DNA from 3 places in the Cytobacillus sp. FSL H8-0458 genome. Region 1 is predicted to be linked to each of the others. Evidence: riboswitches for the same ligand, from Rfam matches in the RefSeq annotation. Region 1 holds a riboswitch; each other region holds the start of a gene.
The links. A riboswitch is a leader RNA that binds a small molecule or an ion and turns the genes downstream of it on or off. The one in region 1 is predicted to bind S-adenosylmethionine.

Region 1 (3,277 bases):
CTGTTGGGCAGCCAGGTGCGCAGCCAGGTACTTCAGGAAAATGGTGTATTGTACTGTACAAACGAATACTTGCGTAAAAAGATGAAACCGCCGAAATTAGAAAAATGATTTAAAAGGAGAAATGTGTAATGTGTGGATCATCCAGCGCAAATTGCTGCTGCTGCCCGGAAGGGAAAATATTTCAAGAGAAAATTTGCGGGAACTTAGCAGGGCCGCTTAATAATTATATTGCATGGCAAGCACCGGATATCAATGATTATTTTCAGGGGACCTTTGAAATTTTCAATTCTGGAACGGGTGTCATAGTTGGTGAAGTGTTAAATAGTGCAGGTACTGTCATTGGAACGCTAAATGTACCGCCAGGAAATTCAGTTTCAACATCCGAAAATAATCCAAATGAGTTTCGAATTAATGCACCGGCTGGTACAAGCGGGAAATTTTGTATTAATTTATATAAGCGTATCTTGGGTTAATATTTATTTTCTCTAAATACCTAAAAGATAAAGATTCGAGTTCTTAAAGGGGTCCAGCCAATAATCTGCTTTGCTGATTGGACCCCTCATATTCACAATCATATCAACCCTTAGATTGAGTCTCGAATGGATCCGGATGAACGATCGCCTCTATAATGAACCCTTTGGAAAATTCATTTATCCTTTTTTGTATTTAGCCTCTGTCCACAAAAACACACTCGTGATAAATTTAGCTATCGTAATGACAATTAAATAACCAGCAAATAGATAGATATAATTTGTGTTTCCATAAAGTCTCATTAGCCCTATTCCGACCAGAACCGGCTTAAAGATAAATGCCATAACCGCAGAGGTAATGATCATGTATAGATAGTAATTCTTTTTCCGGTTTATCGTCCATTGGTAAACAAGCATAAAAGTAACCGGAACGAAACTCGAATCAAGGGATAACCCTGGCAGCATGGGGATCACTGGAAAAGGATAGTTTAAGTGTCCTGAATTTTTCGCAAACAGGTCAATATATCCGAATATTACATGAATACTGTAACCATAGAAGCCAAAGAAAAAAATTTTGTTTTTATCGATTTTAAAAAATAGGTAGATAAGAGGACCTATAAGAAGTGCTGCCATTAACCAGTATTCAAATGAAGTATACAGCTCAAAGTCCAACCAATACTTATTTAAAGCCTCTTGCCCTTCTTTTCCCATTCTCACTATATGATCAAATTGCTCAAGTCGCTTATCCGGCATTTACCGAGTCACCCTTATAAAGTATATTTAAGGATATTTTAGCTCTAAAACAGGAAAATATTCACAACATGGCATACTGTCAGAAGACTCTTGGTCTCATACTGTATTTTGAAAGTATTTTTTACAGTACATAAATTAAGCAGGAAAAGTCTAACCGTGCATGACTTTTAAAATAGGTGCCTGATTACACTTCTGCAGAAGCTTTAAAGTCAGTGGGGACAAGTACCATTCTTCGATTCTTATTGAAAATATTTAGAGCTTAGAAATATTTAATTGACAATTTGATCTATTTAAATTATTATCACTTTAAATATTAAAAAGCTGAATAGTTTTTTCTTCTTATCAAGAGAGGTGGAGGGACTGGCCCTTTGAAGCCTCGGCAGCAGGTTCTGATGAATACTGTGCCAATTCCAGCAAGCGAATCGCTTGAAAGATGAGAAGAGAGTATAAAAAACTCTCTTCTTAGGAGGAGAGTTTTTTAGTTGTTTATAAATCCTACTTAAATGATAAGAAAAGTAGATATTCGAAAGTTAGGGAGAGAAGAAAATTGAAATATGGTTTCTGGCTGCCGATTTTTGGAGGATGGCTGCGGAATGTGGAAGACGAAAATATGCCGCCAACCTTTGAGTATGCTAAAAATGTCATTCAGTCGGCTGAAAAATGGGGATACTCGACTACGTTAATCGCGGAATTATTTTTAAATGATATTAAAGGACCGGACCATGATTCTCTTGAAGCCTGGTCTACGGCTGCCGCGCTTGCCGCAGTGACGGAAAAAATTGAAATTATGACCGCGGTTCGCCCCGGTTTTCATAATCCAGCAGTAGCAGCAAAAATGGCTGCCAATATTGATCAAATCAGCAAAGGCCGTTTTACTCTAAACATGGTTTCTGCCTGGTGGGCCGAAGAAGCGCGTCAATATGGCGGTATTTTTACAGAACATGATGAGCGTTATGCCCGCACCGAGGAGTTCATTAATGTTCTGAAAGGCTTATGGACAGAAGATACCTTCAGCTTTTCTGGCCAATTTTACGACTTAAAAGAAACGAAGCTTGCACCGAAGCCTGTTCAACGGCCTAACCCCATTCTTTATGCAGGCGGTGAAAGTGAAAAAGGCAAGCAGACCATTGCAGAAAAATGTGATGCTTATGTCATGCACGGAGGAACAGTTGAAGAGATTGACCGGAAAATAGGAGAAATGAAGGCCCGGCGTGAACAAACGGGAAATGCACCATTCAGTTCTTTCGGAATGGCTGCGTATGTTATTTGCCGTGAGACAGAAGAAGAGGCTCTCGCTGAGCTTGAAAAAATCACGGCTGTGAAGGATTCCAGCGGTTATGCCGGCTTTAAGGACTTCACGACAAAGTCACATCTGGAGCAGCAGATTCAGCTGCAGGATTACTCTGTTTCCAATAGAGGTTTGCGTCCAAATTTAGTAGGAACACCAGAGCAAATTGCTGACCGGATTCTGCAATTTGAAGAAGCTGGCCTAGACTTGCTGTTGCTGCAATTCTCACCTCAGCTGGAGGAAATGCAACGCTTCGCAAAGACGGTAATGCCATTAGTGGAACAAAAACGCAGTTTAATAAAGAGCTAGAAAGGGGCCTGAATAATGAGCAAGGTTTATGTAATACATGAAAATAGTGAGTGGACAGTCCATCTTTCAAAAAGATTGGAGGAGTTGGGTGTTCCTTATGAGGAATGGCATTTAGATGAAGGAACGTTGGATTTATCGTCAGAACCGCCGGAAGGTATTTTCTATAGCCGGATGAGTGCTTCTTCTCATACACGTGACCACCGTTTTGCGGCTGAATTTTCCGGACAAGTATTGGCCTGGCTTGAAGCACATGGCCGTACGGTGATTAATGGAACGAGCGCTTTAAAGCTTGAAGTAAGTAAGGTTTTACAATACTTGGAGTTAAATAAATCTGGTGTGAGGACTCCAAAAACAATTGCAGCTGTTGGAAAACAAAATATCCTAAAGGCAGCCGAAGCATTTGCCGGACAGCCGTTTATCACAAAGCATAATCGTGCCGGCAAAGGTCTGGGTGTTC
Region 2 (3,277 bases), 840 kb from region 1:
TAAACAGGCAATCTTTAATTTCATTTAACTCCCCCACAATCATCTTTTCCTTATGATATGATTAGTCCGATAGATAGAAATTTTCTAAATTTTACTTTACAGCTTATCATTTACGTTATATCATTTGTGACTATATTTTCAATCATTTTTTTAAGCAGGTGAACAATTTGATTAATTATCCGCAATCAGCACTTTTAAAAAGTCTGCCTAAACAGTTTTTTGCCTCTTTGACAGCTAAGGTGGGTAATAAGCTTGAACAGGGTCATGATGTCATCAATCTGGGACAGGGAAATCCTGATCTGCCTACCCCGGAGCATATTGTCAAGCGTCTTCAAAGTGCAGCTGAAAACCCTCAAAACCATAAGTATTCTCCTTTTCAGGGTTACCCGTATTTAAAAAAGGCAGCAGCTGACTTTTATAAAAGGGAATATGATGTAGATTTGGATCCCGATACTGAAATAGCCATCCTTTTTGGAGGCAAAGCAGGACTTGTTGAAATCCCTCAATGCCTTTTAAATCCCGGGGACAGCGTATTGGTTCCGGACCCGGGATATCCTGATTATTGGTCAGGAGTTGCGCTGGCTAAAGCAAAAATGGTGACAATGCCTCTGAGAGAGGAAAATAACTTCTTGCCTGTATACACTGAATTGTCAGCTGAGGAGCTTAATTCAGCCAAATTGATGTTTCTTAATTATCCAAATAACCCTACTGGAGCAGTGGCAAACATAGATTTTTTTCAGAAAACAGTTGAAATAAGCCGAAGCCACGCCATATGCATCGTTCATGACTTTGCATATGGCGGAATTGGATTTGACGGAAAAAGACCTGTAAGTTTTCTTCAGGCAGAAGGTGCAAAAGAGGTTGGAATTGAAATTTATACACTATCTAAGACCTTTAATATGGCTGGCTGGAGAGTAGGGTTTGCAGTTGGAAATGCAAGCGTTATTGCAGCACTGAACCTGATGCAGGATCATCTTTACGTCAGCTTGTTTGGAGCTGTTCAGGAAGCTGCAGCAGCTGCTCTGTCAGGCTCCCAGGATTGTGTAAAAGAGTTGAATTCGATCTACGAATCCAGACGAAATACTTTCATTTCCGGCCTCAGGGAAATTGGGTGGGATGTACAAGCTCCTAAGGGCTCTTTTTTTGCATGGCTTAAGGTCCCGGAATCATTTACATCTGAAGAGTTTGCTGAGTATCTGCTGGAAAAAGCGCATATTGCAGTTGCACCAGGCAATGGGTTCGGCCAGTTTGGAGAAGGATTTGTGAGAGCCGGTTTGCTGACATCCGAAGAAAGACTTAAAGAAGCGGTAGGGCGAATACAAAATTTAAATTTTTTCAAAAATTAAATTGACAAAAGTATTAAGCACTGTCATAATTCTAATTAAATTTCTAAATTAACTGAATAATTGATTTCGTTTTCTTATCAAGAGCAGGCGGAGGGACTAGCCCTATGAAGCCCGGCAACCGACTTAAACTTAAGCACGGTGCTAAATCTTGCAGCTTATAGCTGAAAGATAAGAAGATGTTAGATTGCTATGCTAACCTCTTCTTATTTGAAGAGGTTTTTTATTTTTTTCATTCTTTGATATTGAAAGGAAGAAGATTCATGAGTGAAATTATTGCAGCGTACCTTGTACATGATGAAAAACATAATCCGGAGAAAAAAGCGGAGGAAATCGCTTTAGGTTTAACAGTGGGATCATGGACCCATCTGCCGGAGCTTGAAAAGCAGCAGCTGGAGAAGCATAAAGGCAGGGTCGTTTCTGTTGAAACCTTTACAAGAGATGCAGAAAGCAGGGAAACAGCTGCGATTATTAAGATCGCCTATCCTGCTGTAAATTTTAGTCCGGATTTACCGGCAATATTAACAACAGTCTTTGGTAAACTGTCACTGGACGGAAAGATTAAACTGCTGGATTTACAATTTTCCAATGAACTAAAAAGTTTTTTCCCCGGACCTCGATTTGGGATTGAAGGGCTGAGGGGAAAATTAAATGTATATGACAGACCTCTACTGATGAGCATCTTCAAAGGAGTGCTCGGCAAAGATATGGATTTTTTGACTTCACAGCTGCGGGAACAGGCCATGGGCGGCATAGATCTTGTGAAAGACGATGAGATTTTATTTGAAAACAGCCTAACACCGTTAGAAGCGCGGATAAAAGAAGGAAAAAAGGTGTTAAGTCAGGTTTATGAGGAAACAGGCCATCGGACCTTATATGCTGTCAATTTAACAGGCAGATCGTTTGAATTAAAAGATAAGGCAAGAAAGGCATCCAGTCTTGGGGCTGATCTGCTTCTCTTCAATGTATTCTCTTATGGGCTCGATGTATTACAGTCTTTAAGGGAAGATAATGAGATTGAACTGCCTATCATGGCACATCCTGCAGTTAGCGGAGCCCTCTCAGCTTCAAGTATTTATGGAATCTCCTATCCTTTGCTTTTAGGCAAACTGCTCAGGTATGCAGGAGCTGACTTGTCTCTATTCCCATCACCTTATGGGACAGTTGCCCTTGAAAAAACACAGGCTCTATCAATTGCGGATAGCCTGACAGCGGATGATTTCTGCAAAAGAGCTTTTCCGGTTCCCTCAGCCGGCATCCATCCGGGTTTAGTGCCTTTGCTTTTTGAAGACTTCGGAATAAACAGTGTAGTCAATGCCGGAGGCGGCGTACACGGGCATCCGGATGGGGCAAGAGGAGGCGGTTTGGCATTCCGCCAGGCGATTGATTTGACTTTAAAGGGAGCTTCTTTGGCCGATGCTCGAACAGACCTTCCTGAATTAAAAAGAGCGATTGATTTGTGGGGGTACAAAGAGGTGGCTGTAAAGAATGGCTAAAATAACGGTTTTTTGCGACTTTGATGGAACTATTACCGAAAAAGATAACATCATCAATATTATGAAGCATTTTGCTCCCTCCCAATGGGAAGGGATTAAAAATCAAGTTCTGCAGCAGGAAATTTCTATTAAAGAGGGAGTGGGAAAGATGTTTTCCCTTCTCCCAAGCAATCTGAAAGCTGAACTCACAGATTTCGTATTAGAAAATGCAAAAGTAAGAGAGGGATTTCAGACATTTGTCGATTATCTGGCAGAAGAAGATATACCGCTTTATATAGTAAGCGGGGGCATAGATTTTTTTGTGGCTCCCGTTCTGGACAAGTATGGACCCTTTGAAGCAGTGTTCTGCAATAGTTCCGATTTTAGCGGCGATACCATAAAAATCTTATGGCCCCATAGCTGTGATCAAAAATGCGATAATAATTGCGGCTGCTGCAA
Region 3 (3,277 bases), 490 kb from region 1:
TTCTTTTCATCCTCTTCCTATGGAGACAGTTCGATGTACCATCAGCTGTTTTTAGATAAGTGTCTAATTTCATAACAATTTGTCGATAAAAAAACAAGCTATTTTACTGGACTTTTTTTATTAAAGCGTTTATTTTACTATAAAAAGGCAATATTCTATGTATAAGTTTCAATAAAATGGAATGGGATGGTGTTACGATGGCAAACAAGAAAAATGTTAAATCTCCCGGCAAAGATCTAAATATTGGTGCGAATGTTTCATTAAACGGCCTGGTAACAGCTGTTTTTGATAATATGGTCCATGTCCAGATTGGCGCTAAGATAGTAACAGTTCATGTTAAAGACCTGTATTCCGGATTAAATAATCCTTTATTTAATAAACAGCAGGCTTAGTATACACCATCTCTAAACATACTTTAGAAGGGGCAGCTCAAAAGCTTGCCCCTTCTGTTTTTTAGACCGGCTGTACCTGCTTATACTTCCCTGCCGTATGTGCATAATCTCCAAGCACTTGATAAGCCTTCCAATCGGATCTGTCTAATAATGACACAGCTTCTGCAGATGCCTTAACGATCAGGGCCTTTTCTGACACTTCGCTGACGATTTCAACTCCCCCAGGCAGCTCTGTTTGCTCTGCATCACCCAATATAACCCAGAGCGGCTGGTCAGGTATAGTTTCTTCCGATGCAGCTTCCTCAAATGCTGAAGGAAAATCGGCTTTTCCCACATGAATTAAATCTTCAATAATCGCACTCGCTGTCGGGAACATACCTGCTCCAGGACCCTGCAGGCTGATATTCCCGACAATATCCGCATCAATTGAAACGGCATTCTGCACGCCTTCTACTCTGTATAGAGGATGAGATTCACCTGTCAGAACCGGCTTTACTGTACAGCGGACAGAATCTTTTTCCTTCTGAATCGATGCTGCATGTTTGAATTTCAGGCCCAGCGATTCAGCCAAACGGATTTGCTCAATCGTAATATCAGTAATGCCTTCTCTAACAGAGTATTCCTGTGCCGGCGCTTTCCCGAATACAAGCTCGCTCAAAACAACCGCTTTGTAAAAGGCGTCATATCCTTCGATATCATTTTTAGGATCGGCTTCTGCATAGCCTTTTTCCTGAGCGATTCTCAATGCTTCTTCAAATGATAAGTTCTCCTCGCGCATACTTGTCAAAATGAAATTGGATGTGCCATTTAAAATTCCTTCAATCCGTTCAATTCTGTTGGCATTCAGCAGCTGCCTGATGGTCTGAATGATGGGGATTCCGCCGCCGACTGTTGCTTCAAATCCCAGTGATACATTCTTTTCTTTTGCAAGCCTCCCAAGCTCACTTCCATGGAATGCAAACATCTCTTTATTTGCTGTAATGACATGGCATCCTCTCGATATTGCCTGGCGCAAATACGTATAGCCCGGTTCCCTGCCAACAATGGCATCAATTACGACATCAAGCTTTGGAAGCTCAATAATCTCCTGAAAGTCATCTGTTAATAGCACCTCATCATCAGGCAAAGAATGTTTATTCACATTTTTGACCAGGATGGCGGAAACCTTTACTTCTTTCCCGAGTATCGCCTGAAGCCTTCCCTGATGCTTTCTGATTGTTTCATACACTCCTTTTCCAACAGTTCCAAACCCCAATAGCCCGATCGTGATCACTGACATTACTCATTCCCCCTGGATAAAATTTTTAGTGCCTGCCGTAAAAACAAAAAACCCCTACCGTCCATTACAGACAAGAAGGGGTTTGAATTTATATTCCGTTCATTCCGCCTTCTTATCTTCGGAAAATGTATTCCTCTGAATTTGGCACCGTGCATAAATGCTGGTTGCCGAGGCTTCTTAGGGTCAGTCCCTCCGCCTCTCTTGATAAGAAGTTTCTAAGTATTCAATTTATATGAATCATAAACATTTATAAGGACTGCGTCAACCTTTTTTGAAAAATTATTTTCTTCAAACGCTTTCACTTTCATTAAAATCTTCCGTTATGATCTCAAGAAAATGCTTAAGAATTCTGGCAGTCAGCCCCCAGATAACCTTATCCTGGAAATAGTAAAATACTTCTTCCGCTCTTCTAGTCTGCCAATTGTAATTTTCACCTCCGGCAATCAAGTCAAAAGGAAAATTTTCTTCTGGCTCTACCTTAAAATTCACGTGATACGTTTCCGGTTTTACTTTTTTAAGGAATGAAAGGGGAACGGTAAAAACCTCTTCTACTTCAGCAGGGTTCGGCACAATCTTGTCCGGATTTTGGATAATGCCTGCATAAGGGTAAATTATTTGACCGAAGGAAATCATGTAATCCAACGGGGAAACATCGGTGATGCTGTCTTCGCCCACACCGAGTTCCTCAGAGGTTTCACGGATGGCCGTATGCTCTTCATCCCTATCTTCCGGATCTATCCTTCCGCCGGGGAAACATACCTCCCCAGGCTGCCTTCTCATTTTTAATGAACGCACTTCAAAAAGGACATGTACCTCATTATTGATTTCAACAAGCGGAAGCAAAATAGCGAACTTCGAAAATCGCTCACTCCCCAAAATGATGGGGGTTCTGTTCCTTAGCCTTTTAGCCAGTTTCTCAATTTCCATATCTGCCCACCTCCAGCAGCAATCCAATTCAGCAATTATATCTTTATCATACTGTATTCTTTGCATTTTATTAATATATACGGCTTATGCCATATAAAGATTCAGGACTATATGCTATTGCTTCCTGTCCTTCAAAAGTAAAAGAAAGTTTCCCCGCCTGCAATTCAGGGAAAATAAAAAAATATCATAATACACTGGGAGTGAAAAATATGAAGAAGAATATATTAATAGGCGGATACGATACACAGCAAGAGCTTAAAGACGCCATTGAAGGTGCAGGGTCAAATGGGTATCAGAAGAAAAATCTGGTGATCGTCTCAAAGGATGGAGCAAATCTTGAAAGCTTTGCAGACAATTACGGAGTGAACTTGCGAATAGTCGGATCCCAGGAGCTGGGGAATCAGCGTTTTCTTGATTCAGTTAAAGCTCTTTTCATGGGGGAAGATCCGGCCACAAGTTCAGGAATTGATCCCGATAAAAAAGATGGTACACGGTTCGATGAACATGACCTGGATCATTACGCAAGCATGGTTTTTGACGGAAAATATGTTTTAATCGCTGACTATTATGGGAAGTATCCTGACTCCTCGCATGACAATCAGAGGGTCACTGCCGAAAACTCTGAAGGATATTTAGAGAGCGCTTCAGCCCGGGAGGTTGTCCATGAATCGGATATCAA

Region 2: linked by a shared signal. The riboswitch ahead of NYE23_RS13180 (2,3-diketo-5-methylthiopentyl-1-phosphate enolase) and the one ahead of NYE23_RS17545 (LLM class flavin-dependent oxidoreductase) in region 1 are both predicted to bind S-adenosylmethionine.
Region 3: linked by a shared signal. The riboswitch ahead of NYE23_RS14945 (homoserine dehydrogenase) and the one ahead of NYE23_RS17545 (LLM class flavin-dependent oxidoreductase) in region 1 are both predicted to bind S-adenosylmethionine.

What each region holds. Positions count from the first base shown of each region.
Region 1 covers NZ_JBBOBR010000001.1:3,547,832-3,551,108, reverse strand. The annotation lists gene NYE23_RS17560 (S-Ena type endospore appendage) at 1-77, shown strand, start outside; gene NYE23_RS17555 (S-Ena type endospore appendage) at 129-473, shown strand; gene NYE23_RS17550 (hypothetical protein) at 651-1,223, opposite strand; SAM riboswitch class I at 1,560-1,663, shown strand; gene NYE23_RS17545 (LLM class flavin-dependent oxidoreductase) at 1,771-2,820, shown strand; gene NYE23_RS17540 (ATP-grasp domain-containing protein) at 2,836-3,277, shown strand, end outside.
Region 2 covers NZ_JBBOBR010000001.1:2,703,112-2,706,388, reverse strand. The annotation lists gene NYE23_RS13190 (carbon-nitrogen family hydrolase) at 1-24, opposite strand, end outside; gene NYE23_RS13185 (pyridoxal phosphate-dependent aminotransferase) at 168-1,346, shown strand; SAM riboswitch class I at 1,418-1,521, shown strand; gene NYE23_RS13180 (2,3-diketo-5-methylthiopentyl-1-phosphate enolase) at 1,607-2,839, shown strand; gene NYE23_RS13175 (2-hydroxy-3-keto-5-methylthiopentenyl-1-phosphate phosphatase) at 2,832-3,277, shown strand, end outside.
Region 3 covers NZ_JBBOBR010000001.1:3,054,865-3,058,141, forward strand. The annotation lists gene NYE23_RS14935 (CBO0543 family protein) at 1-59, shown strand, start outside; gene NYE23_RS14940 (hypothetical protein) at 198-392, shown strand; gene NYE23_RS14945 (homoserine dehydrogenase) at 454-1,671, opposite strand; SAM riboswitch class I at 1,781-1,882, opposite strand; gene NYE23_RS14950 (NUDIX hydrolase) at 1,960-2,598, opposite strand; gene NYE23_RS14955 (general stress protein) at 2,808-3,277, shown strand, end outside.